4 regions of the Chryseobacterium vietnamense genome follow, and region 2 is predicted to be linked to each of the others. Evidence: riboswitches for the same ligand, from Rfam matches in the RefSeq annotation. Region 2 holds a riboswitch; each other region holds the start of a gene.
The links. A riboswitch is a leader RNA that binds a small molecule or an ion and turns the genes downstream of it on or off. The one in region 2 is predicted to bind cobalamin.
Positions count from the first base shown of each region.

Region 1 (5,371 bases), on a different contig from region 2:
TACGGATCTTGAATTTATTTATTCTTTGGGCATCCTTTTCAGTGACAGCATTTGCTCTTTGCTTTACCTGGTTATTATGAATAAGAGGAGAAGTTTTTCTGCTCTCAATTGCTTTTTTATTTTCTTCGAACTCTTTAAGAATCTGTTCATTTTCTGTTCCGGAAGCAAGTTCTTTAAGTGTTACGACTTCTTTTACTTTTTGTTTAGCAAAAGCCAGCCAGTTTTTAATTTCCGGATTAAGATTGGTTTCAAAATCAAGGTCACAAGGTGAATGAAGCAATGAACATGATGGTGCAATCAGAATCCTTTCAGATCCTAATTTTTCAACTGCTTTTCTGATGAAAGACAATGATTTTTCATAATCATTTTTCCAGATATTCCTACCATCAATTACACCTAATGAAAGGCTTAAATTTTCCGGAATACCATTCAGAATTTCATCCAGCTGTTCAGGATTTCTCACCAGATCAACATGCAATATATTTACAGGAAGGGAAACGGCAAGTGATGTATTATCCTTTAATCCGTCGAAATACGTAGCCACAATAAATTTCAGTTTTGGAAAACGTTTTCTTATTTCCGCATACACAGAAAGGTAGGTTTCTTTGGCTTTCTCATTTAAATCCAATGCCAGAAAAGGTTCATCAAACTGAATCCATTCCGCACCCTGATCCTGAAGTTTGGTTAAAATCTCTGTATAGACTGGAAGAAGATTTCCAGCCAGATCCAGCTTATCAAATCCTTCTTCTTTTTCTTTTCCTAATAACAGATAAGAGACCAGCCCAATAATAACCGGTTTCGCATTGATTCCAGCCTGTTTTGCTCCGGCAAATTCATTGAAAATTTTATCTGAACTCAGTTTAAACTGTTGATTTTTATAAAATTCCGGAACGATATAATGATAGTTGGTATCGAACCATTTGGTCATTTCCATGGCGGTAATGTCCAGTCCGTCTTTCTGATATCCTCTTGCCATCGCAAAATAAAGGTCCAGCTCCGTATTGTTCTTTTTCAGTACCACTTCATGGTAACGTGTTGGAATGGCTCCTACGACAAGGCTCATATCCAATACCTGATCATAGTATGAAAAATCATTACATGGGATAAGATCTATCCCTGCTTCTTTCTGAATAGTCCAGTTTTGGTTGCAGAGCGTTCTTCCGGTATTCAGAAGTTCTTCCAAAAGGATTTTACCTGACCAATACTGTTCGCAGGCTTTTTTGAGTTCTCTTTTGCTACCAATACGCGGATAGCCAAGGATGTGAGTTTGCATTTTTTTAAACTTTTTAATTAAACTTATTGGGAAAGTCCTTTAAAATGCTTCGTTATGTTTTACGGAAGAAGTTTCAGGAAAGTAGTGATATAGCAGACAGTGCATTTCCTTTCAGGAGAAAACACAAAAATCTGATATACCATCTGTATGACCTAAAGCTTCAGCCCGCGAAAGCATTGTCAATTCAGTAAAGGCAGGTCTCCTGACTTGTAACAGTTTCCGTCATCCTTCCCGCTTGTGGCAGTGGATCTGCAAGGACAAAAACCTTTGGTGTGTTACTTACAGTTGCGCGACAGCTCGTGATTTGCACACGATTCCCTATTAATCTACCTTAAGTAAAACCTTTCCTGTCTGATGAAGTATTTGTAAAGAACTGTACTTTTACCTTTAACTATTGTCATCAGTAAAAGTTTTTAATTTTGTGTAAAATTAACAATACAGAATAAAAATACAATTAATGTTTAAAAATTAAGCAAATTAAACTTTATAAAACACCAATAAAAGCATATAATTCTGTACATTTGATCGTTTTAATCATTTAAAAGAATAATATTCTGTGGAACAACTCGATGATAAGGATTTACAGCTGCTAAGGCTGCTCCAGAAAAATGCTAAACTCACTGTTAAGGAACTTGCGAAAGAAGTAAACCTTTCTACCTCACCGGTTTTTGAAAGGGTAAAAAGGCTTGAACAGGAAGGTTTTGTTAAAAAGTATGCAGCTGTTCTTGATGCTGAAAAACTGAATCGCGGATTTACGGTTTTCTGCCAGATCAAGCTCAAAATTCACGACAGATCGGTGGGTTATGATTTTGTAAAGGAGATTTTAGAAATTGAAGAAGTTGCCGAATGTTACAATATTTCCGGGGATTTTGATTTCCTCTTGAAAGTTCAGGTACGGGATATGAAACATTACCAGGATTTTGTATTCAATAAGCTGGGATCTGTGGATTCTATAGGGAGTACCCACAGTACTTTTGTGATGGCTGAGGTAAAAAATAACCATGGGCTTACCATTTAAAGGAATAAAACCGGAGAACCTGTTTATTCTTCAATCCATTTTCTGAAAGCAGCTGTATTGCTCTGGCTTGTGACAAGATGATCTTTCTGCCCTTTTATCTGAACGGAAAGTGTATTTTTATTGTAACGTTCTATCCTTTCAATATGATTTTTCTGAACAAGCTCACTCCGGTTGATCCTGAAAAAATCTGAAGAATTGAGTTGGGTTTCAATTTCTTTTAAAGTAGATTCATTTAACAGGTGTTTTTTTCCTGCTGTATCAAAAGCAAAGACAACTCCTTCTTCTGCCCCAAAGAAAGAGATCTCTTCCGTATTGATAAAATAGAGCCCCTGATGTGAGCCGACGGTGAATCTTTTCTTATAATTTTTCTCTGCAAGTCCGTTATTGATCATTTGTTGAAGTTTTTCCAAAACCTGCTGAGATTCTGAAGGTGCTTTTCTCAATAAAAGAAATTTGTCCCATGCTTTTTGGAAACGACTCTGTGAAAATGGTTTTAAAAGATATTCAATTCCATTGCTTTCAAAAGCATTCATCCAGAATTGATCATATGCTGTGGTAAAAATAACCGGACATGAAATATTCACCTGATCATAGATTTCAAAGGCATTTCCATCCAGTAATTCAATATCGGAAAAGATCAGATCAACTGTTGAGCTTTTTAAAAAAGTAATGGCTTCTTCTACAGTGCCTGTTTCCGCAACAATTTCAACAGGACTTTCCAGTTCACTGATGAAACGCTTTAATTTGCTTCTTGCAGGAATTTCGTCTTCGATGATGACAACTTTTATCATATTTTATGTGGGAATTACGGGAATAATAACTGAAAACTCAGTTTCTGTTTTTATAATTTCTACCTGCTGATCCGTTAACAGGTTATATTGCTCTTTAAGGTTGTTCAGCGCCCTTCCTGAAGTTTTTTTTCGGTTTCGTTTAGGGATTACATTATTCGAAACGGTTATTGCCTTATCTATTTTTATTGTGATCAGGACAGGTTTATCAATAATACCGAGGTTATGCTGAACTGCATTTTCAAGCATCAGCTGTAATGAAAGAGGAATGATACGACCGGATGATTTGACAGGATTTATTTTTAATGAATAAGCATTTCCGTATTTGTATTGTATCAGCTTAAAATATTTCTCTGCAAAGGCCAGTTCTTCTTCCACAGACACTAATTTTTTATCAGAAACATCCAAAACATAACGGTATATTTCGGCAAATTCATTCAGGAAATCTGAAGCCTTATGTTTGTCTTCTTCTATCAACTGATCAAGGACATTGAGATTATTGAATAAAAAATGAGGATTAAGCTGTGTTTTCAACTGATTAATTTTACTTTCAGACAACGCATGATCATACAGAGCCAATTGCTTCTGATATTCTGTATTTCTTTTGTAATAACGGTAGGCCAGAAAAAAACTTCCATAAATAAAACCTCCTATCAAATCTGAAAAAGTAGAAAGAATAACAACTTCCTGATTAAAATTTTTCTCAACTTTTCCAAAAATAAAAGCAATTACAAAACCTATTATTTTCATTACCAAAAGGTAGGTCAGCAATGAAACACTGAATATTTTTAGAACTTCTGATACGCTGAACGTTGATGATCTCTGCCAGTTTTTAATAAAAAAATCGATAACAAAAAACAGGATGCACGCACTGATGAGGGTAACAACCGCTGCTTCAGGTGTAAAAATATACCAATCCAGCGTTCTTCTGATACCTATTCGCGTATGAATAGACTGTACATAGGCAAACAAGAGGATAAACAGCAGAAAATATCTGTTTTGATTAATCTGTTTTAAAATGGTATTCATCAGCTTTTATGAAGGATCAGTTTTTTACAAAAATAGCCCTATATTTTTACAGGGCTGTTTTTTGCAGTATTATTTTTTATTATCAGGAAATGATGCGGTAACAGTTCCGTTATCATCTAAAAAGTCCAGTTTTGCATCATTATTTTTATCTACACAGAATCTGGCTCTTGGCTTTCCTTTACTGTCAAATAAAAACAGTCCGTTATATTCATCTTTGGTTTTTCCAAGCATCATTCTTGGTGCTCCTCCAATGAGGCCCTGCTGTTCATATTCTTTATATTTTTTCTGTGCCGCTACAGGATCTTTTATCTGATTCAGTTCCGCAAAGATTTCTCCTGTTTTGATTTGCGATTCTTTGGAAGGACGGTCATTAAAATAAAGCCCGCTGGACACTACTCTTTTATCTCCTTTCTTATAATCCTGCGTTAAAAGCTGCATCACCTGATCTCCGTCATACTGATCATACGTCAGAGATAAGCCTGAGCTATGACCGTTTTGATTTTTCTGTCCGTCATAAATAAAACCTCCGCATTCTATTCCTTCTTCATTGAAAAAGAGCATACCGGAACGTTTCTTTCTCGTTTTATTGGTGGGGCTTCCGTTTACTTTTTCTTCTCCCGTAGGAAATTTCCCGACATTGGTAATGATCATTTTAACAGTCCCGTCTTTTTCAACGATATTAATTCTTTCCACATCTATTTCTGTAAATCTCTGATTTCCGGTTGTTTTAAAGGCTGAAGCTGTTAAAAATATAATTCCAATAACTGCTGTAAAGGCAAATGTTCTTAAAAAAATGAGTTCCCTGTTCATAATATTATTGAGTTAATTGTTTTGACAGGTCAAAGCTATGATAACCCCATCTGCTATTCAATCAGAAAACAATGAACTAAGGAAATAAAGACATCAATGAAGGATTTTTGCCATTGAGCATTCTTTACCAGGTCTCTTTTCTTACTTTATCCGGTAAATAAAAACATCCATCAAGAAATGACGGATGTGATATGACGGTAATTTTTATCAATTAATTGGCGGCCGGATCAATAAGTGCCGTTGTTAAACCTAATAACTTTAAAAGGTTTTTGCTGTCGAAAAACAGTGTTGCATAATGTTTTCCTTTTTTAAAAACCAGTTTTGACCCACCTGGAAATTCACTGTCAGCTCCTAACTTTTGTATTTTAGCATGGTATTTACTGAACTTATTTTTGCTATCCTGTAATGTACTTTTATTCAGAACAAGGCCGAAAGGAAGCCCTTCCACCACTA
Region 1 is NZ_JAVDQX010000001.1:704,826-710,196, reverse strand. Features, by position in the region: gene metE (5-methyltetrahydropteroyltriglutamate--homocysteine S-methyltransferase) at 1-1,273, opposite strand, end outside; cobalamin riboswitch at 1,449-1,634, opposite strand; gene J2786_RS03165 (Lrp/AsnC family transcriptional regulator) at 1,830-2,291, shown strand; gene J2786_RS03160 (LytR/AlgR family response regulator transcription factor) at 2,315-3,082, opposite strand; gene J2786_RS03155 (sensor histidine kinase) at 3,086-4,108, opposite strand; gene J2786_RS03150 (hypothetical protein) at 4,178-4,918, opposite strand; gene J2786_RS03145 (hypothetical protein) at 5,130-5,371, opposite strand, start outside.
Region 1: another riboswitch for cobalamin. It lies ahead of metE (5-methyltetrahydropteroyltriglutamate--homocysteine S-methyltransferase); the one in region 2 lies ahead of J2786_RS13660 (acyl-CoA thioesterase).

Region 2 (5,371 bases):
TGTCGAAGTTCATAGGCTTTCCCTGCATTTTCAGGAAATCTGCTGCTGTTTCAGCTTTTGGAAGTACGATCCAAAGGATTACATATAGAAGACCTATTAATGAAGAGGAAATTGCTGCTGTGAAAATTCCTAATATGAATATTCCCAGCCAGATTGCTCTCATGGTAGTAATATCCATTCCTACATATTGGGCTAAACCTGCACAAACTCCGGCAACTTTTTGTTTTTCCGGATCACGGAACAGCTGCTTTTTATTGGTATAATGAGTTCCTGAATTATGGTTTCTGGCAGATGTTTTTTCAGAATAATAAGCTTCTTCCTGCTCTTCGATTTTTTCAGGGCTTCCGATCTGTGCGATTACTCTTTCTACATCGGTATCATTAATCACTTCACGTTTTCCTAAAGAATCTTTGAAAATTTCCACCATTCTGATTTCTATGTCATGCATTACTTCATCAGCCTCAGAAGCATCCAGAGAGCTTCTCAGAGCGTTCAGGTAATCGCTGAGCTTTATATATGCGTGTTCTTCTATGGTAAAAGAAAAACCTGCGAGTCCTATTGAGAGTGTCTTGTTCATAGCTTTGTTTTTTAATTTTGTTGGGTGATTTGGTTTACTGAGGCTGTCAGTTCATTCCATGTATTGAGAAGTTCATCCAGGAAAAGTTTTCCTTTTTCTGTGATCTGATAATATTTTCTGGGCGGTCCTCCTGTAGATTCTTCCCATCTGTAAGAGAGAAACTCTCCGTTTTTAAGTCTTGTAAGAAGAGGGTAGAGGGTTCCTTCCACTACATCCAGTTTTCCTTTTTTCAGTTCATCAATAAGATCAGAAACATACATTTCGCGGTTATTGATGAGACTTAGAATACAGAATTCCAGAATTCCTTTTCGCATTTGCGCTTTGGTATTTTCGGTATTCATCTTTGATAAGTTTTGTTAATTAGTTATATAATTTTCGAAGTTCGGAACCTAGCTAGTTGTACCTATTTCGATTTTACATTACAAAGATATGTAAATAAAATGGTATTATGCAATACAAAGTAGTGGAATTTTTAAAATAAATTGTTTAATTAATTGTAAATCAGCGTTATAATTTTTACTATCAATTTTGAGTACAACAAATTTTGGAAGAAAATCTCTGAAAATTTTAAATTTTTAAATAGAATTTTGAAAATTGGAGAGAAAAAATGCTCTTTTATCATTCATCATTCATCATTCATCATTCATCACTCATCACTCATCACTCATCACTCATTACTCATTACTCATTACTCATTACTCATGTCCTAGCCCCGATAGCAGCGGTTACCCCACAGCAGTACGGCATAAGAAAGGGGGCGAGGAGTATGAGCGGATAGCGGGAAAGAGCTTCTTATCTGCGAATATACTTTTATTGGGAGGGAAATGATGGAAGATAGCGGGATGTAGATTTTGAGATCGGTATTATGATTCGTATTTTTGTTAGATATAAAAAAACACCTAAATCATTTTACTAATACCATGAATATTTTGAATAAATACAGGCACTTATCAGCATTTCTTTTATTGGGTCCGCTATGTTTTGGACAGTATCAGTTTGAAGTTAAGAATGTATCAAAAAGCTATGATGCCATCATCCGGATAGAAGATTGTTACGATGACAGATGTGGAGGAAAGGGAACTGTAGACCTGTTTGACCATAAAAACAGCAAGGTACAGACATTTGTTTCTGATGACCTTGTTATATATGCAGGCCAAGGCCAGAAGCTAACCCAAGGGAAACTGATTCCACTTTCGAAAGATCAACGTGCTGTGATTATCGATGACTTTAATTTTGACGGGACGGAAGATGTGGCCATAAGAAACGGAAATATGGGAAATTACAGCTCGGCTTCGTATGATGTATATGTATTCAACAGCACAAGAATGGCATTTGTAAAAAGTAAAGAACTTACAGACCTTGGCTCAAATGGTTTCAATTTTTTTGAAACGGATGCCAAACGCAAACGTCTTATTTCCTATGGTAAGTCCGGTTGCTGCAGAATTTTTACCACAGAATATGCTGTTATCCCAAATAAAGGGCTGGATACGGTGTTGGAAAAAGAAGAGGATATGACCAATGAAGATCAGGTGAAGGTCATAACGAAAGAAAAGCTCAATAATAAATGGATTACCAAAACAAAGGTGTATCCGGCAGATCAATATAACAGAAATAAAAAGTAAGATGAAAATTCAAAAAGAAATCGATTTTATCCTGGCAGTGGATGCTTTGAAAAATGTACAGCGAAGAAATTACAATGCAGACGATTCCCGGAGAGAGAATACAGCTGAACATTCCTGGCAGATCATTATTCTTGCCCAGATCCTTTATCCATATGCTAAAAACCGTGCAGATATTGATTTGCTGAGAGTAATAAGAATGCTTTCCATTCATGATCTTGTGGAAATAGAAGCCGGAGATACTTTTATTTTTGATGAAAAAGCAATGGTAGGAAAATTTGAAAGAGAGAAAGCTTCAGCCCAAAAAATCTTTGGAATTCTGGATGAACCTTTACGAACAGAATTTTTTAACCTGTGGCTTGAGTTTGAAGAAGAGAAAACACCGGATGCTATTTTTGCCTGTGGTATCGACAGAATCATGCCATTTATCTTAAATTCCCACACTGCCGGAAAGAGCTGGACAGAAGCAGGAGTAACAGAAAGACAAATCCGGAATATGCTGGAAAATGCAATCAGCAGAGCATCGGATGAAATGGGGGAGGCTTTTGAACTTCTTTTAAACAGAAGCCTGGAGACGGAAAAAGTTTTGAAATAATTTCAGCGAAAAATAAGTTTCGGGCGGCCAAAGGCCGCCCGAAACTTATAGTATTTATAGTATCTGGATTGGTTTTTTGAATTCGTCAATCGCTACAAAAGTAAAATCACCTATAATCGCCTTTTCTCTTTCATAGGAATACATCTGTTCAGTGTAGATTTCAACATTCACTTTCATACTGGTTTTTCCCACGTATGAAACTTTTCCGATCAGTTCCACAATAGTTCCGGCAGGAATAGGTTTTTTGAAATCAATCTTATCACTGCTTACCGTTACCACTCTTTTTCTGGCAAAACGGGTGGCTGTGATAAAAGCTACCTCATCCATCAGCTGCATAGCAGTACCTCCAAAAAGGGTATCGTAATGATTGGTTGTGTTAGGGAAAACCGCTTTAAAGATTCTTGTTTCGGATGCTTCAATTCTTTCTTCTGTAGTCATATATCATTATTAATTAAAGCGATAAGAAATGATTGGAAACAACAGAATAATGACAGGAACTTACAGAATTCCTGAAACAATCCATCAGATCAATACAACTTCAAATCGCGAAAGTTACATGTTTAAGAAAATGGCAGGTCTCCTGACTTGTAACATCATTTATCTCCTTCCCATGCCTCGCACAGTGGATCTTTGATAAAGACTTCAGTTACTTTACAGTTGCGCGACAGTCCGTGATTTTCACACGGTTCCCTTTTAATCTGCAGTGATGCAGAACCAATTTCTGTGATGAATAAGTGTAAAACTTTTCGAATGCAAAAATAATGAATTTATTCCGGATTATGATAAATAATCTGACTGATTACTCTTCCTTTCTTAATTGTCCAGAGTGTAGTGTATCTGTTTTCTCCTGAACCGTTTATCATATAAAGAAAAATATTATCATTGTCGAGGGAAGTTACTCCAACGTTCTCAAAATCCATGGTGGGCTGGAACATATTTTTGATAGCTTCTCTTACAAAAACAGACCCTCTTCCGGGCTGCTGTACCCTGATGGATTTGATTTCGGTCATTCCTTCAGGAAGGTCATTTCCGATTCCCCATGGTTTTACTTTATCAATGGTAAGAATTTTTCCTTCTGCATCTTTTTCCTTTTTACGGTATCCTGCATTGGAAGGATAAATGTCAATCACCACTTTGCTTCTTTGTGCAGTCGGGATTTTAGGATCAGAATTATCGGTAAAAATAAGAGATCTTCCGTTTTTAGATTTTGATGGAGTATAGGCAGGAAGCTGGTCCACATAGGCAATACGCCCTTTATTTACCATTCCTTCTTTATCAAGAGTTTCATAACGTACAAAAGGTTTGTCGTCATCCTGTTTCTCAGGATATTTGATCCAGATCCATTCTGTTTCTCCCGGAGCCGGTTTTACATAAACAAATACATCTCCTTTACGCATACGGATTTTATCTACAATTTTTCGGTAGTCATCTTTGTGTACACGTACGTTGGCATATCCATCTTCAGCTTTTACCACTCCAAAAGGAACTTTAGTCTGTCCTTTTACAAAGACAATTGATAAGATACTGAAAGCGGATAAATAGAATGCTTTGTTTATGAAAGTCATCATGAAATTTTTTTGATCCTCCAAATATATAAATTAAATGCTTTTCAGAGGATAATTATACTCTTGCAGTTTTCTAAAATATTGTATTTATTTCAAAAATGATAAGAAGTAAATATTTTAATGGTAATAATCTATTCATAGATGTATTTTCTATACCTCCTATTAGAATGTATTAAAAAAAACATAATAATAATTAGTATAGATGTCGGTATATTCTATAAAATTCCTATTTTTCAGGAGAATTAAAAACTAATAAAACATGACAAAAAGACTACTTTATGTATTCTCTTTTATTTTGGGTATTTCCAGCTTTCAGGCAACCCACAAAATAGAAGAAGAATCCCAATCTTTATTTTACTGTGATACCAATGCACCAACAGGGCTTCAGATGTCTAATATAACGCTCGCCTCAGGAACAGTTACCTGGAATGCAGATCCCAATACACCCGATAACAGGATCAGATATAGAATACCTGGAACTACTACCTGGATGGTGGCCACTCCTGCCCCAGGACAAAATTATTTCACAATTACTGGTTTGCAACCTTGTACAACGTATGAAGTACAGGTAGTGAAAGTGTGTACGACACAGGGATTATGGTCTAATCCTATATTTTTTACTACTACCATTAATTATTGTGCAAGTGCTTCTACAGATACCACAATGATGCATATTTCCAATGTAACCGTAAATTCTACAGGAGTTACCACACCAATGGTGAGTGATTCCGGACCTTCCATTTATACAGATTACAGAAGTGATCTGAGTCGTAGAGTTAAATTTTTTATAGGAAGTACAGGAAATAAGCTTTCAGTAACCAATACGTGGACGGGGACACCCGGGACAATAACAGTAACTGCGTGGATAGATTTTAATGCCAACGGAATTTTCGAATCAACCGAAAGAGTGATGGTTGCTAATAATGTTACTCAGGCTGCATCGGCAGTATCTGTATTTACAATTCCAAGTTTGGCTGCAGTGACACTTTGTGGTGTTACCATGAGGGTTATTTCC
Region 2 is NZ_JAVDQX010000002.1:963,287-968,657, forward strand. Features, by position in the region: gene J2786_RS13640 (PspC domain-containing protein) at 1-577, opposite strand, end outside; gene J2786_RS13645 (PadR family transcriptional regulator) at 589-918, opposite strand; gene J2786_RS13650 (XAC2610-related protein) at 1,498-2,199, shown strand; gene J2786_RS13655 (HD domain-containing protein) at 2,201-2,791, shown strand; gene J2786_RS13660 (acyl-CoA thioesterase) at 2,846-3,229, opposite strand; cobalamin riboswitch at 3,345-3,525, opposite strand; gene J2786_RS13665 (hypothetical protein) at 3,559-4,359, opposite strand; gene J2786_RS13670 (GEVED domain-containing protein) at 4,616-5,371, shown strand, end outside.

Region 3 (5,371 bases), 140 kb from region 2:
GATGGTGAAGCTTTCATCAAGACCTATTGCACTGATTACTGATGATGCTTCAGATTCTGCGTTGAGAAGGCTTTTATTTGATGCAGGAGAAAATCTTGAAGATCTTTTCACCCTTTGCAAAGCAGATATTACCACTAAAAACTCTAAGAAGCAGGAGAAATTCAAAAGAAACTTTGAATATGTAGCCGTAAAGATCAAAGAAGTGGAAGAAAAAGATCAGGTAAGAAACTTTCAGCCCCCTATTACCGGGGAAGAGATTATGGAAATGTTTAATCTTAAGCCGGGCCGTGAAATAGGTATATTGAAAGAGAAAGTGAAAGAAGCTATTCTGGAAGGTGAAATTCCTAATGAAAAAGAAGAAGCAACAAAATTTGTGATTGCTGAGGCTGAAAAGCTGGGGTTAACTCTATAATTCAACAAAACAAAGCCGGCCGGTTTCTTCGAAACCGGCCGGAAAAAAACACAAATGATGAAAAAATAAAAAATTATTTCTTTATAGGTTGTCAAACATTACGGGTTCAGGTATGTTCCACTAGCACCGATACCTCCTGTTTTAAAAGAACTGATCTGAGCACCTGTAACTGCTGAATATACTACCATTTCACTATCCTGTGTGAACTGCTTAACGTCTGATGCAAAAATCCTTCCATCGATAACATTAAATCCATACAGTGTAAAGTAAGGACCGCCATCTGCAGCTGTCAATAATGGAGTTGCAGGGATCGCAGGGATCGCTAAACTTGTTGTATATACTTTATTGGCAGAGCTGAAGTAGATTTTATCATTGTCAATCTGAAGGTTTGTAGCACTAGGAATTCCTGTCAGCGTAATTACCGGTGTAATAGCTCCAGTACCTGAAATTTTATAGATATAAGAATCTGTAGCTGTTGAAGAAATCGTATAAACATTCGATTTGTATGATACCGTATTTCCGATCTGACCGTTTGGAACTGTAATTTCAGTTTTGCTATCATTAGAAGTATTGATATAAGTAATCTTATTTCCAAATCCTGATGAAGCATTTTGTACGAAAACATTTCCTCCGGCTTCTACTGCTTTATCAGAAACCTCAGTCATATTGATTTTGCTTACAAATGAATAGTCAGAAGCTTTATACTTTGTTACACTTTGAGTATGGGCAACGAAGTTGGTGTTGGTAACATAAATAAAGTCATTAGCAAAAGTAATCCCTCTTGGATTATCAAGCTGATCAGTAATTACGGCTAATTTTTTGAATGTATAACGGTCTACTACTACAATTTTATTTGAGTTATTTACCACAAGATAAGCCTTGTTTCCGTTAAGACCAATAGTCTGAAGAACATCCCCCAGGATATCTTTATTGTTATTATAGCCATATATATCATCCTGCTTAAGGCTTAAATTTCTTGTCACGAATGTTACCTTAGCTCCCTGGCTGTTATAGTTTCCTTCATTGGAGATAAAATATCCGTTCTGATAGGTGATCGGAGAAACTTCAATCTCGTCAGAACTACTTGAACATGAAGAAATGTTAAACAATAACACTACTGCAAATAATACAGTTAAAAGTTTAGTTATTTTCATATGTACTCAATTTTAATTTTTAAAAATTTATTGCTGCATACACACTATAATTTCTTTTTGGTAAAGGATAGAAAGAAACCGTTTTATAGTATGTATTGGTTAGATTATTCACTTTAAACCCTAAGGTATATTTCTTGGCCAAAGTTGCAGAAACTCCCATATTTAAAAGAAAATAAGGATCTATGGCATCTGATCTTTTTTCATCACTTGTAGTATACGTAACGCCATTCAGCTGTCCCTGTGCAAAAAGTTTAAAGAAACCATATTCGTAATCTATATTGGCATTTCCTCTGTGCATAGGAACGTAAGGTCTCTGCATTTTCGTTTCTTTGTCAATAGACTTTGCATAATAGTATCCTGCATTGGCCCGGATTTTATGATTACCCCATTGTTTGCTAAAGGACAGCTGGGATTCTAATCCGTAGGATTCAGCTTTATTGACATTAAATGCCTGCCAGTATCCTTTGGCCGTTGGAAGCCATGCAATAAGATCTGTGATGTTCATATAGTATGGAGACAAAGTAAGTCTGAAATCTCCTGCTTTGAACTCATTCGTCATATCGAGCTGGGTAGAGGTTTCCGGTCTCAGGTCTTTATTTCCTCCCGGTTCATAATAAATATCATTAAAGGACGGAAATCTGAAGTTTTTTGATACATTAAGGCTTACATCATACCATTTTGCAGCATTCCATTTTCCGGAGAACGAATACATCAACGGAGACTTCACATCTTCCACAAAATCTTTTTTAAAGCCACCCTCAAAACGCAGGTCTTTTGTTGCAAAATATCGTAACAAACCCGAAACAGAACCAATATTTCTGCTGACACCGGATATTCCGCTCTCATATCCTTCGCCTTTATTTATCTGAAACTCTCCGATGATATTAAAGTTCCATTTTGAGTTCAGGAAATAATTAAAATCATTTTTAAAGATATAATTTTTCCCGGTTCCACCACTGGATTTAGGCTGGTTTAACGAACCGAAATACTGAAAATTCTCTTCCGTGTAGGCTGCTTTAAGGGAATTACTGAACTTCGCTTTGTTCCAGTCCCAGGAAAGAAGACTTCTTACACTCTGAGTCTTATATTTCGTTTTTGTTCCTGTTTCCTCATACACGGGAAAACGCTGTGAAGAATCAAAAAACTGGCTCTGCCACGAAACTTTATGATCGTTTGTGATTTTATAGGATGCTCCTACATTAAATGTTGTATTGTAATAATTTCCGTTTCTGTTGATATAGTTCAGATCACTTACCTTATAATCATTTTCACTTACAGAATAATTTCCGGAAGCCTTAAAACTGAACTTATCATTGCTGTAAGAACCTTTTACAAAATTATTATAGGTATTAAATGAAGCAATTTCAGAGAATAAAGAACCATGGAAGCCTTTATTAAAATCAAGGATATTATTCAGGTGAATACTTCCCCCGATGGCGCCACTTCCGTACACTACACTTCCACCACCGGCTTTGATACCGATCTGATCATAGCCGAACAAAGCAATATTATTGATATCTCCCTGTCCCAGAAAATTAGAATTGATATTAATCCCATTCCATACAAATGCAGTCTGCTGAGCGGTAGTTCCCCTGAAAGAAGGTGAAGAAACAGCACCGCGGCCATTTTCTTTAATAAAAACCTGTGACTGAAATCTAAGAAGTTCAGAAAGATTACTGGAGTTTTTCTCAGCCTCTTCTGCCGAAATTATTTTCACAGGATGAAAAAGTTTCACCCTATTCATCTGATTGTCGAAGACATAAACAGTATCGATGGCTTTCTCTTGTGCAAAAAGAAAACAGCCATACGATGAAAAAAGCAGTACTAAAGATCTTTTTATATCCATACTTTTTTACTTTTCCTCCGAAAGCAATATGTTTTTAAATTATAATTCCGGCAGGTCTCCTGACTTTCGCATTCTGCTCCTTCCCGTTATGAAACAGTGGTTTTTTGCAGAAACTTGTGTTGCGATTTACAGTTGCGGGGACAGTCCGGGAGTTACACCCGATTCCCTTTTCATTCCAAAATACTGGAAACCAAAATTTTTGCAAAGATAGTTTTTTATATGTATTTGCCAAAAACCACGTTTGCCAATACAAATGCTATCCTATTTTTGCTATATACATCAAAAAGAACGGCCGCTTTCAATATTGAAAACAGCCATTCATCCCACTACTTTACTATTTATATATGTTACTTTTTAATAAATTTATAAGGCTCCTGTTGTACTCCCTTTACAGAATATTGTAAAATATAATCTCCTTTCAGCAGGGATGAAACATCAATCTGACCTTCTACAGTATTAAATGATTTCACCTTCTGTCCAACCATATTATAAATTTCTGCTTTCTCTATTTTTTCTTTTCCTTTAAAATATAGGATATCCGTCACAGGATTAGGATAGATCCCCATAGTATTTCTCTCTTTTACAGCATCATTCACCGATAAGAATTGAGAAGTATCCAGATAAAAAGCAATCATTTGACCTGAAGCATTCGTTCCTGACCCTGCAATTTTCTTTCCGTCCTGTGAGATGGCAAGAGGAAGTCCCATTGTTACTCCATTAGTGGCAATTCCTAAAGATGCGGCATAATCATTCAGATTAATTCTTCCGGCAGCAGAGGTCCAGATAAAGCCTTCGCCTGACATGGGAGGAGCTCCAAATGCTCTGTAATATCCGATCACTTTTTTTCCATCAGCAGAAATTCCTGTTGCTCCTCCTTTAAAGCTGAAAGAAGCATTTGGGTGCGTTATATAAGTAAGTCCGCTTACTGCATTCCATACATAGGGATTAGGATTTGCTGACCCTATTATTGTATTTCCATCTGCAGAAATTCCTCCTGCTTCCCCCACATTATTTCCATTATTATCTGTAATAAAACTTTCTACTCCATCCTGCCATTTTGCTCCGCTTCTCGTTCCGGTTGGCTCATCCTGCCAACCTACAATTACTGTTCCTGCAGCATTTATTGCATTGGCTCTTGAGCTGCGCCCTGGAACGATACTTCCCAGATCCACCATTCCGTTTACTTCATCCCATTTTACTGCATGCGCATTCGCTGCGGTGAGAAAACCAAGTCCAACAATAGTACTTCCATTGGTTGACATTCCCCAGGTAGAACTTACACTGCCATCCCATCCGGTAGGCACGAGCCCTCCTCTGTTTACCCATGTGGCTGTAGCTACATCATAAGTAGATATTTCATTGAATCCTGTTGCGGCATTGGTAACTGAAGACGAGATTTTGGCTCCGTCATTTGAAACAATCGTTCTGCCTGCAGCAGGATATCCGTTGGTTATAGAACCTATCTGTACAAGTCCTCCCGCGGCATTCCATTTATATATTCCTCCTGCACTTGTGTGCATGCTTACAACTCCATTATCCGATACTGCCCCTACGTTATAATTTCCCAAACCTATTACAGTAAGCTGCGCCTCTGCAAAACCAAATTTCAGGAAAAGACAAGCCGTCAATATTTTCATTGACATTCTGTAAAAATTTTTCATATTTTATTATATTTAGCGTTTCGAATTGGTGAAAACAATATTAATACAATATTCAACCTATCAAAAGAAATTGACTTTCATAATTCGTGAATTTTAAAAGAATTTAATTTCTAAAAATCTAACAACCAAACAGATACAAAACAACATTTTGAATATGGATTTTACCCGAATTATTCAAAAAAACACAAAAAACAAATTTTCAAGACAAAAATTATTTCAAACATTACTGTTTATTTTCATTTTCTGCTCCCTTATTACCAAAGGGCAGTCTGGTCCGGACTTCAATATGCTGGCAGAT
Region 3 is NZ_JAVDQX010000002.1:824,222-829,592, reverse strand. Features, by position in the region: gene J2786_RS13040 (CCA tRNA nucleotidyltransferase) at 1-412, shown strand, start outside; gene J2786_RS13035 (DUF5074 domain-containing protein) at 511-1,566, opposite strand; gene J2786_RS13030 (TonB-dependent receptor plug domain-containing protein) at 1,586-3,412, opposite strand; cobalamin riboswitch at 3,445-3,622, opposite strand; gene J2786_RS13025 (T9SS type A sorting domain-containing protein) at 3,760-5,073, opposite strand; gene J2786_RS13020 (helix-turn-helix domain-containing protein) at 5,228-5,371, shown strand, end outside.
Region 3: another riboswitch for cobalamin. It lies ahead of J2786_RS13030 (TonB-dependent receptor plug domain-containing protein); the one in region 2 lies ahead of J2786_RS13660 (acyl-CoA thioesterase).

Region 4 (5,371 bases), on a different contig from region 2:
AGCCTTCCTGAAAACATTATCAGATAAAAGTTTTATCTCCAATCCAAAATTTGCAGAATAAATTATAGAAAACATGAAGAAGATTATAGCAATACTAAGTTTAATGGTATTTAGCCTGAACCAGGCCAATGTGGTTAGAGACAGCATGTATATTGCACCGGAAACCTTTAGCAGATTTGATTTTGATGATGATTGTGATGCTTGCGGCTGTGCAGCTGGTAACGGATCATCCGGTTTTGAATCTTTACTGAATCCACAGTTTATCGGAATCAAATACTTTGCACAACATTACAAAGCAAAGGAAAACTTATTTGTTAAAGACCTTACCCAGGATCAGTATTTCAATACTTTGCAGCTTTGGGGGAAAATTCCATTGACTAAAAAATTGAGTGTTTATGCAAGTCTGCCCTTCCATTTCCATGAAAAGCAGACCATGCAGGGAGATATCAAGATCAATGGAATCGGAGATCTGAACCTGATGGGAATTTACCAGCTGATGAATTCTAAAGATAATTTCCATCACATAAGCGGAGGCCTGGGAGTGAAAATTCCTTTGGGGAAATTTGATGAAAAAGGTGCATCCGGAATCAATCCAAGTTTTCAATTGGGAACCGGAAGCTGGGATTATCAGGCGGCTTTGAATTATAAATTTCAAAAGAATAAAGTGGCTGTATTGGTCAATACAGATTATACAATCAAAACGGAAAATAAGAAAAATTACCGTTTCGGAAACCAGTGGAACTATGCTGCGACAGGATTTTATCAGGTTGCCGGAAACGAAAAGTCGATCTTTTCTGTAAAAACAGGAGTGCAGGGGGAAGTGTATGCACAGAATAAACAGTTTGATGAAGCCCTGCCCAATACTGCAGGAAGTGCTTTGTACGGGAAACTGGGATTTGAAGCTTCTTATAAAAAACTGAGCCTGGGAAGTGAAGTAATGCTTCCGATGTATACTCATTTGGCAGGTGGAGATATTGAAGCAAAATCAAGATTCAGTATTTTCCTGAATATCGGAATTTAAAATAAAACCCTTTTTTAATCATGTTAAAGCTCCTTCGGGAGCTTTAATTGTTTATGAATCATGAATTTAATTGGGGGTTAGGAATAATTTTTTATCTTTGCCGGAATTTGGTGAGCCATAAAAAGCTCTTAAAAGGGAATCCGGTGAAAATCCGGGACAGACCCGCTGCTGTAAGCTCCGCACCAAAGTTTTTGAAGAATATATCCACTGTTTTCAGGAATGGGAAGGATTTCAAAAATGGAGTAAGTCAGAAGACCTGCCAGAAAATAATCGTTTGACGCTTTCGTGGAATAAAGCTTAGGACATCAATGATTCTGTGCAGTGACAGCTGTGCTTTGTCGTTGTATTCTTATACCCATTAGCGTCATCATTATCCTAAATGAGCTAATGACGGCAAAACTAATTACTTCTGCAATTCATAAAGCTGTTTTCACGATCTTAGTGTTAACATCTCAACTTTTGTTTTCCCAAACCAATAAAAAAGACAGTCTTCAGGAGGAGACCATTAAAGGAATTAACCTTTACAAAAAGAATTTTAAAGAGATCATTCCGGCCCAAACCATCCAAGGGGAAGCACTTGAAAGACTGAACAGTCATTCCGTTGCTGATGCGCTGCGGTATTTCTCCGGAGTTCAGATTAAAGACTATGGTGGTATCGGAGGGCTGAAAACCATTAACGTCCGAAGTCTCGGAAGTCAGCATGTAGGGGTTTTCTATGACGGAATTCAACTGGGAAATGCACAAAACGGCCTTGTCGATCTCGGAAGATATTCTTTGGATGACCTTGAAGAAATATCATTATACAACGGACAGAAAAGTGAGATTTTCCAGCCGGCAAAAGATTTCGGTTCTTCCGGATCTATCTATTTACAGCCTAAAACCCCTGTGTTTAAAGGAGCAAGGAAAACCAATCTTGTGATAAGAGCCAAAAGTGCTTCTATTGATCTCTTCAATCCTTCATTCCGATTGGAGCAGAAAATTTCAGACAGGGTTTCTGCCAGTTTCAGTGCAGAATTTATGCAAAGTGACGGAATTTACAGATTTCGATATGCCAAGAAATATCCTGACGGACAGCAGGCTTATGATACCATTGCAAAAAGACAAGATTCAGATATCAAAGCAAAGCGTTTTGAAACTTCTTTAAATGGAACTTTGAATAACGGAAGCTGGAATATCCGTGGCTATGGCTATATTTCAGACCGCGGAATGCCGGCACCTATTGTGAACGGCCGTTTTGAAGGAAGAGGAGCTAGACTTTCCGATGAAAATTATTTCGTACAGGCCAATCTGCGGAAAAAACTGTTCCCAAAATTTGAAACACAGCTGAAAGCAAAATTTGCCTACGATTATACTCATTTTATGGATACCGTTCGTTCGCAATCTATTATGTATACGGATAATGTTTACATCCAAAGAGAAGTTTATCTTTCTTCATCCAATATATATTCAATTACTCCCAACTGGGATGTGAGTCTGAGTGGAGATTTTCAGTACAATAATCTGGATGCCAATCTTGATAACTTTTCCTATCCTACACGATATACAACATTAGTCGCTTTGGCAACAACCTACCAGTGGAACAGGTTTAAAATTCTGGGAAGCCTTTTGGGTACATTTACCTTTGAAGAAGTAAGAAAAAACAAAAGACCCGGAGACAGCAGAGAATGGACACCCGCTGTATTTATGAGTTACCAGCCTGAAATAATTCCTGAGCTTACCCTCAGAGCTTTCTATAAAAGAATTTTCCGACTGCCTACTTTCAATGACCTTTATTATACCAATATCGGAAACACTTACCTGAAACCGGAATTTACCAATCAGTATGATGTAGGATTTACGTACCAGAAAAACTACAAAAATCATTTCTTTAAATCTTTTTATGCTAAAGTAGACGGTTATTACAACAAAGTACAGGATAAAATTGTCGCAGCTCCTAACGGAAGTATGTTCCGCTGGCTGATGATGAATCTTGGTCTGGTTGAGATTATTGGTGCTGACGTGAATGTTCAGGCAGAAATGCAGTTGGGAAAAGTAAAACTTAGGCCATTACTTTCTTACACCTATCAAAGTGCAAGAGATATGACGGATCCTGAAGATACATTCTACAAAAATCAGATTCCTTACACACCATGGCATAGCGGATCATTTGCACTGATGGCCGATTATAAAGACTGGAGCTTCAATTACAGTGCAATGTATGTAGGAAAGCGCTATGATGTAAACCAGGATAATATTCAATACAATTATGTACAGCCTTGGTATACTCATGATCTCTCTGTTCAGAAAAAATTCAGCTGGGCGGATCATCAGTTTAAAGTAAGCCTTGAGATGAATAATATCTTCAACCAATATTATGACGTGGTGATCAACTATCCGATGCCGGGAAGAAATTTTAAACTTATTCTAAACTTCACCTTATGAGAAAACTAAACTTTTATTTTCTGTTTCTTGTCTTAGCTTTTCTTACCTCATGCCGTACAGATGATGTCATTGTCCGTCAGGAAGTAGTGGAAGGACTTCCTTCAGAAAATACAGCAATAAAAGGATTCTATATGCTGAACGAAGGGAATATGGGAAGCAATAAATGTACGCTGGATTTTTTTGATTATACCAAAGGAACTTATTACAGGAACATCTATGCAGAAATTAATCCCAATGTGGTAAAAGAGCTTGGAGATGTAGGAAATGATATCAAAGTGTACGGAAGCAAATTGTATATCGTAGTCAATGTTTCCAATAAAATTGAAGTATTGGATGCCAAAACAGCTAAACGTATTACTTCTATTCCGTTACAGAACTGCCGTTATTTAGCCTTCAAAGACGGGAAAGCATATGCCAGCAGTTATGCAGGTCCGGTAGCAATTAATCCAAAAGCACCCAAGGGAAAAGTGGTGGAAATTGACACTATATCTCTTTCCATTCAACGTGAAGTGGTAGTGGGATATCAGCCGGAAGAAATGGAAATTGTAGGGAATAAATTGTTTGTTGCCAATTCCGGAGGATACAAAGCTCCCGATTATGATAATACCGTTTCCGTAATAGACCTGAACACTTTTACTGAAATCCAGAAATTAAATGTTGCCATCAATCTTCACCACATTAAAAAAGACAATTACGGTGATCTTTATGTAAGCTCAAGAGGAGATTATTATAACATTTCTTCCAGCTTATACCTTATAGATGCGGCAACCGGGATTGTCAAGAAAGATTTCCATCTCGCTGTGAGTGAAATGACAATCGTGAATGATAAACTCTATTTCTACGGAAACGAATTCAATTACAATACCCACAGCTATAAAAAGAGCTTTGGAATCATTGATGTAAAAACAGAACAGATCATTGCCAACAGAATTTTTGATAAAGAATACGAAACTGCCATTAAAACACCTTACGGAATTGCGGTAAATCCAATCACAGAAGATATCTACATCACAGATGCCAGGAATTATGTTTCCTTGGGATTTGTGTACTGCTTTGATAAAAACGGACATTTTAAATGGAAGACAGAGGGCGGAAATATTCCGGCTCACTTCGCTTTTTTATACAAATAACCAAACTTTAAGAAATGAACAGAAATACCTTTACTTATTTAAAAGCCGGAGTCTTATCATGTTTCCTGGTAGGAGTGATAGCCTGTAAACATGACGATCAGGATGAATTTACCTTTAATGGTCTTGATGATTCCTATACCATTGAGCGTTTGAGAGTGTTGAGTATTCCTACCAATACATCAGGATCGGTTACATGGAGTATTAACGATTCTATTATTTCTCAAAATTCAGAACTTGAATTTATCAGTCCAACGGCAGATGCTTATCCTTTGACTTTAAAAATTAATAACAAAGGGAATGAACAGGTTTATCATTCTAAAATCATCGTTACCAAAGAAAAAACACCTTACAGTAAATATATCGCTAAAGTATTGGAGTTCCGTCCTGCTGTAGGACAGTTCATGAACGAGATTCCGGAATATTTACCTGGAAATACGGCTGCAAATATGCTTCAGAAAGCAAACGAATCATTGGTGGGAGGCAATTCTACCATGATCAGCCTGGGCGGATATGGCGGATATGTGGTTTTCGGTTTTGATCATACGATTCCCAATCTGAATGGAAGAGATTTTAAAGTGCTGGGAAATGCATTTTTTGGAAATGATGCCAGCGACCACCGTTCAGGATCTTGTGAGCCGGGAATTATTATGGTAGCCTACGACAGAAACAAAAACGGAAAACCGGATAATGATGAATGGTACGAAATTGCAGGCAGCGAATATTTTAAAAATGCAACCGTAAGAGATTACAGTATCACATACCATAAGCCTGATGAAAATAAAACTCCTGTACCCGGAAC
Region 4 is NZ_JAVDQX010000003.1:542,141-547,511, forward strand. Features, by position in the region: gene J2786_RS16450 (cytochrome-c peroxidase) at 1-61, shown strand, start outside; gene J2786_RS16455 (transporter) at 74-1,021, shown strand; cobalamin riboswitch at 1,113-1,299, shown strand; gene J2786_RS16460 (TonB-dependent receptor plug domain-containing protein) at 1,409-3,442, shown strand; gene J2786_RS16465 (YncE family protein) at 3,439-4,572, shown strand; gene J2786_RS16470 (hypothetical protein) at 4,587-5,371, shown strand, end outside.
Region 4: another riboswitch for cobalamin. It lies ahead of J2786_RS16460 (TonB-dependent receptor plug domain-containing protein); the one in region 2 lies ahead of J2786_RS13660 (acyl-CoA thioesterase).